DNA from 2 places in the Sedimentibacter sp. MB35-C1 genome. Region 1 is predicted to be linked to the other one. Evidence: riboswitches for the same ligand, from Rfam matches in the RefSeq annotation. Region 1 holds a riboswitch; the other holds the start of a gene.
The links. A riboswitch is a leader RNA that binds a small molecule or an ion and turns the genes downstream of it on or off. The one in region 1 is predicted to bind FMN.
Positions count from the first base shown of each region.

Region 1 (3,423 bases):
TTTCCAGCTCATATTTATTTTTTTTATGTATCAGGTGTTCTTGAAGTTTATTGCAGATTTTTTTGGTTTCATCATTTTTGTAATTGTATTTCAGGTATATTTCTTCATATGACAGCTTCATATCACATGAATATGTTCTTAAATAGTCCGTGAAATTCAAAAGTTCTTCCATGCTTGCTATACATTTGTCTCCGTAATCATTTATGAATTTAAAAATTAGTTTTACGGTTACTATAGTCAGGACGAACAACATCGATTTAATCCAAATCATTAAATATCACCCTATTCTTTTCAAAATCGTAAACCTCTTTGACAATGCAGGGTTTTTTGTTATTTTTTAAAATTATTGCTCTGTCAAAAAGCTTATTATCAATTATCGGCTTCATATATATGTTTTTTTTCAAGTCTTCCAGGCCGAAGCCGTGGGCAGTTGCTATTATATTTACACCACTTTTAATTGCATATTGAATAATTTCGAAATCTTCCTTTGAACCCAATTCATCAGATATTATTATTTTTGGAGAGAGTGCACGTATTCCCATTATAAATCCTTCTTTTTTCATGCAATATGAAAGAACATCCGTACGTCTCCCCACATGCATTTGAGGTGTACCATTGTATACCGCCGATATTTCTCCCCTTTCATCTATAAGAGTAATATCGCAGCCTTTATAATACGGTTTTGACGTTCCATCGCTGAGGTTTGCACATACATCCCTGATAAATGTCGTTTTACCAGACAGAGGGGGGCCAATTATTAAAGTATTGTAGATATTTTTGCTGGAGCTTATAAAATATTTTATATATTTTTCTGCACATCCGGGATATTCCCTCGCTATTCTTATATTTAATGAAGTGATATTTTTAAAACCTTTAAAGTGCTCACCTTCATATATGCAATCACCTCCAAGTCCTACCCTGTGACCACCTTCGACGGTTATGTATCCGTTTCTTATTTCCTTTTCAAATGCATGAATTGAATTTCTTGTAAGATTTGAGATGGTATCATCTATATCTTTTTTGCTGATTATGTAGTTAAAATTCAAGAAATCGTCTAATTTTATTCTTTTTATCATTATGGGAAAATTAATCCTGAGTCTTACTTCAACAGTATCTCTGCCAATCAGATCTGACTGCTTGGACATAACATTCCTTACACCGCTGCTTAAGAATTTTAAGATATCATTCATTTTTCCTCCTAAGTACTAAATCTTGTCCCCTTAATCTATAATATTATGAATATATAAAATTATGATAATTTGTATATATAATTTTATATAGATAAATCGCAGATGACACGTAAATAACAGCAGGAATGTAAACTCTTTAAATGGAATCGTCGAAGTTTTAAACTGAAATCTAACTGTGCCTTTTAAATTTAAAGAGACAGAATTTAATTTTTCAAATAGATAGATAAAAAATTATCAAATTATTTTTAAAATGGTATTTACAAATATAAAAAAGATGGTATAATTACAGTGTAAATATCTTCAGGGCAGGGTGTAATTCCCGACCGGCGGTAAAGTCCGCGAACCGAAAGGTTGAATTGGTGAAATTCCAATACCGACAGTAGAGTCTGGATGGTAGAAGAGATTACTTGCCTAAAAGTGAGCAGAAATTTCTATCGAAATAAGCCTCTGAAGATCTCAGAGGTTTTTTGTATGCCCTAACCCCATTTTTTATAAAAAAATGGTTGGTAGGTCAACCGCAACGAATTCTCAAATTGTGTGAGCGATAGCGAGCAAAAAATTTGTTGAATGAGACTGTGATATTTTTAAATGGTCTTAGTCCTCTGATATCTTTATAATTCTAGGAGGGAAATATGAAAAGTATGATTTCAGCGAATCAAAGAAACAATGCAAAGGTAGTATCAAAAGTAGGTGTGTTGTCAGCGGTAGCGACAGTTCTGATGCTGTTTGAATTTCCGCTGTGGTTTGCGCCGAACTTTTACCAGCTGGATTTCAGCGAGGTTCCTGTACTTTTGGGCACGTTTGCTCTAGGCCCTGTAGCGGGAGTAGCAATTGAATTTGTAAAAATATTAATAAATTTTGTATTAAACGGAACAGATACAGGAGGAATAGGCGAATTAGCAAACTTTATAGTAGGATGCTCCTTTATAATTCCTGCCGGCTGTATATACAAACATAAAAAGTCCTTTGGGACAGCTATTATAGCAATGCTTGCCGGAACATTAACTCTGGCTGCTGTCGGTTCATTAATAAACTATTATGTACTTCTTCCCGTATATGCAAAAATATATGGAGCACCTATACAGGCTTTCGTAAATATGGGAAATTTATTGAATCCTGCCATTACGGATTTAAAAACTCTTGTGTTGTACGCAGTTGTACCGTTCAATATATTTAAGGGTGTAGTCATTTCATCAATTACATTGCTGATTTACAAAAAAGTGTCACCTATTCTTCATAAATAATTTTATATATTGCTGAGTTTAAGGCTCGTACTCTACTTTAGACTATGATCATGTCATTGAAACAACATGATATTTTAAGTCCAGGGTTTGAGTATGTGCCTTTTATTTTGTTTCTCTTGACTGAAAAATACATTGTGTATTATAATGAATAACGTTAACAAGAAAATTATACCAATTTTAGAAAGGAATTATAAATGAAACTCAAAATTTATTCTTTAATCCTTTTTCTCAATTATTACCTTACTGGACTTATTACTCCGGTACTAAGTTTGCTTCTCCTTGATAAAGGAGCAACCATCTTCAATCTTTCTATTTTACTAGGAATCTATGCGTTAACAGTTGTGGTGTTGGAGGTTCCAACCGGAATTATTGCAGATGTTTTCGGCAGAAAAAAAACATTTTGCTTTTCTTTAATTATGTCAGCGCTGAGTTTTTTTGTGATTTTAGTCGGAAAAGGTTTTATTTTTTTATGTTTTGGAATGATAATTTACGGATTCAGCAGAGCTTTGGCTTCAGGTTCATTTGACGCAATTTTTATTGATTATTACATTGATAACTTCGGCAAGGACAAGCTTCACAACATTACTTCAAGGCTTGCAGTTCTTGAAGCGCTGGGATTATCTGCAGGCGCCTTATCCGGAGGTGTGTTTCCCAAAATTTCTAGCACATACTTTTTATCAATAGGAAATTATGATTTAAATGTTATAATGAGGATAGCTCTTGCAATTGTAGTTACTATACTATCTGTTACATTTATACAGGATACTGGAAGCGCGGAAAATAAAGAACGCATAAGTATAAAGCAACACATCAAAAACAGTTCAGCAATTATTTCCAAAAACAATACAATAATATGCATTTTTATTTCTGTATTTTCAACAGGCTTTTTACTCAGTAGCCTTGAAACCTACTGGCAGCCACACTTTATGACTCTTCTCTCAAGAAATGATTCTACAGAACTTTTGGGAGTTATGGCGTTTTTATATTTT
Region 1 covers NZ_CP133188.1:2,398,768-2,402,190, forward strand. The annotation lists gene RBQ61_RS11480 (hypothetical protein) at 1-271, opposite strand, end outside; gene spoIIIAA (stage III sporulation protein AA) at 258-1,190, opposite strand; FMN riboswitch at 1,483-1,596, shown strand; gene RBQ61_RS11490 (ECF transporter S component) at 1,823-2,434, shown strand; gene RBQ61_RS11495 (MFS transporter) at 2,629-3,423, shown strand, end outside.

Region 2 (3,423 bases), 1.8 Mb from region 1:
ATGACAATGTTACTGTAGGTTGCACCATTGAAAATCAAGCTATGGCAGATTATAGACTGTCTATTTTTAGCAAGCTGCCTATTAAGCATAAAAACATTATCTGCCAGCCGCTACTAGAAGAAGTTCATATTGAAAAATTTCTTGATGATATAGAGTTGGTTGTTGTTGGCGGTGAGTCCGATTATAACGCAAGGCCATTAAATTATAATTGGGTATTATCTGTACGAGAGCAATGCAAAATTAAGAGTACACATTTTGAATTTCGACAATGTGGAACATATTTTATAAAAGATGGAAAGAATTATACTTTGAATGTTCGTCAACTTTGCAGTCAAGCCAGAAAAGCAAATATAGACTTTTAATTTTAACCGCTTGTTATAGTGGTTAACATGCTTATAAGCCAATTTTATACTGGGCAACATTCGCATAAAACTGATACGCGCAAAACATTAGTTATTGAAATATAACTTATAAAGTAATTTATGTACTATACATGGAGGATAAGTGCAGTTGAAAAAGAATAAAACTACAAAAGCTGTTTTTTTCATCCTTGCAGCTATGTTTTTAATTGTGTTTTTAATTGAATTTTTGCTTGCATACATCCCGGCTCAAATGTCGGAAAAGCATACTAACGAAATTGTTAATCTTTATTTTCAAGATACCAAATATACTATTGAAGCATTTAATGAATCATGGCAGACCAGTACATACACCTACGAGATAATATCTGAGGCAGGGCATACAATACCTGTTTACTATATTTGCCAAGACGAAGAATACGAAAATAAGACAATAATCTTGGTTCATTGGCATGAAAGCAATCATATGGCAATGTACCCTTTGGCAGAGGTATTCTTAGAAAATGGTTGGAATGTAGTTTTATATGACCAGCGTGCTCATGGCAAAAATACCGCTGCAACTGTGACCTTTGGATATTTGGAAAGTCTTGATCTAGAGCAGGTTGTTAGCTTTGTGAAAGAAAAATCCAACAATAATACTGTCGGAACTTTAGGCCAGTCTATGGGTGCTTCTACAATAGCATATTACTCTGGAACCGAACATGCAAATAAACATTTGGACTTTGCTATTATAGATTGTCCTTTCAGCAGCATGTATGATGAAATCTATTGGGAAATCTCTCAAGCAAAAATTCTTCTTCCTGCGAAAGCGTTGACATCATTTGGAAGCGTCTTTTGTAATTTAATTTATGGATATTCGTTTTCGGATGTGGATATGGTAGAACAAATTAAAAATAACAATATACCCACACTCATAATGCATAGTAAAATCGACAGAAAATGTCCGTACTATATGTCGGAAAATCTTTTCAATGAAATACCTCACAGCAAAAAAAAACTTATAACATACAAGGGTTCAGAACACCTTTTCTCGTTTTGGGATGAACAGGACCGATATAACACCGAAATATTTTCATTCATTGAAGAATATATTAACTGAAAATAAATCATTGTATTTTTATGGAAATTTTGTAAATTTAAACAAAAACGATTTCTTTAGTTTACAAAGTACAAAGCAGATGCTATAATATTAACAATTGAATAACATCTTCAGGGCAGGGTTAGATTCCCTACCGGTGGTAAAGCCCACGAGCCGCAAGGCATGATTCGGTGAAATTCCGAAGCCGACAGTACAGTCTGGATAAAAGAAGATACAATTGCAGTTTTCTTGTAAACGCAATTTCTGCTCTGGAATACCTTTATTCCAGAGTTTTTTATTTGCAAAATATAGCATAATATACTGCGGTTTATGAATACCCTGAACGATTTTGTTCAGGGTATTTATATTTCTGGAGGCATTGTATGAAAGACATAGAATATATGCGGCTTGCAATTCAACTCGCAGGGCGGGGCTGTGGATGGGTAAACCCCAATCCCATGGTAGGCGCTGTGATTGTGAAAGACAACAAAATAATTGGGCAGGGTTATCACCAAAAATACGGAACGCTGCATGCTGAACGAAATGCCCTTGCGAACTGCGAATCTTCACCAGCAGGCGCAGTGCTTTATGTTACCCTTGAACCGTGCTGCCATTATGGCAAGACACCTCCCTGTACTGAAGCAATTATTGAAAGCGGCATTCGCCGCGTGGTAATCGGTTCTTCCGACCCTAATCCATTAGTCGCAGGAAAAGGTGTTGAAATTCTTCGATCCCATGGAATTGAAGTAACAGAAAACATATTAAAAGACAAATGCGATGAACTCAACAAAAGTTTTTTTCATTACATTCAAAACAGAACCCCTTATGTAGTTATGAAGTACGCCATGACTTTTGATGGAAAAATTGCTACCTCCACCGGCAAATCCAAGTGGATTACCGGGGAATCGGCGCGACGGCATGTCCATGAACACAGACACCGCTACTCTGCCATTATGGTTGGCGTCGGCACCATCCTTGCCGATGATCCTCTGTTGACCTGTCGGATAGAAAATGGCAGAAACCCTCTGCGCATCATTTGTGATACCCACTTGCGAACACCTCTGCAAGCAAGGGTTGTCACATCGACAGACAATGCTGGAACTCTCCTTGCCACATCGGTGACAGACCCTGAAAAGCATAGACCTTATTTGGAAGCAGGCTGTGATATCGAGGTGCTTCCTGAAAAAGACGGCCACATTAATTTAAACTGCCTGATGAGGGCTCTTGGTGAGAGAAATATTGATAGTGTTTTGTTGGAGGGCGGTGGAACTTTGAACTGGTCTGCCTTGCAAAGCGGAATTGTGAATAAGGTTCAGACATATATTGCTCCCAAAATATTTGGTGGTAACGGAAAAACGCCAGTAGATGGTCTTGGTGTCCGCTCTCCTGAAAATGCCTTTCTGCTGAGCCAACCAACATTTACGATGATAGGTGAAGATATTTTATTGGAAAGTGAGGTTATCAGATGTTCACAGGAATCATAGAGGAAATTGGAAATATACAAGGTATCCGCAAAGGAAAGGATTCCGCTAAAGTTACTGTTAAAGCCTTTAGCGTTTTGGAAGACGCTAACCTTGGGGACAGCATATCTGTCAACGGCGTATGCCTTACCATTACTTCTTTTTCTCAAAACAGCTTTATTGCTGATGTAATGCATGAAACCCTGAACCGCTCTTCTCTTGGAACACTGCGTGCAGGAAGTCCAGTTAATCTGGAACGGGCGATGCCTGCAAACGGCAGGTTCGGCGGTCATATTGTTTCTGGGCATATCGACGGAATTGGTACAATTTCATCCATTACCAAAGATGATAATGCTACTTGGTACACCATAAAAACAAGCCCCAATATTTTAAGATATATTATAGAAAAAGGATCAATTGCAATAGACGGCATCAGTCTGACAGTAGCTAAAGTCCATAAAGAGAGTTTTAGCGTGTCCGTCATACCCCATACCGCAACACAGACTATTCTATCGGAAAAACGCAC
Region 2 covers NZ_CP133188.1:604,992-608,414, forward strand. The annotation lists gene RBQ61_RS02900 (DUF5131 family protein) at 1-362, shown strand, start outside; gene RBQ61_RS02905 (alpha/beta hydrolase) at 511-1,458, shown strand; FMN riboswitch at 1,561-1,675, shown strand; gene ribD (bifunctional diaminohydroxyphosphoribosylaminopyrimidine deaminase/5-amino-6-(5-phosphoribosylamino)uracil reductase RibD) at 1,821-2,921, shown strand; gene RBQ61_RS02915 (riboflavin synthase) at 2,903-3,423, shown strand, end outside.
Region 2: another riboswitch for FMN. It lies ahead of ribD (bifunctional diaminohydroxyphosphoribosylaminopyrimidine deaminase/5-amino-6-(5-phosphoribosylamino)uracil reductase RibD); the one in region 1 lies ahead of RBQ61_RS11490 (ECF transporter S component).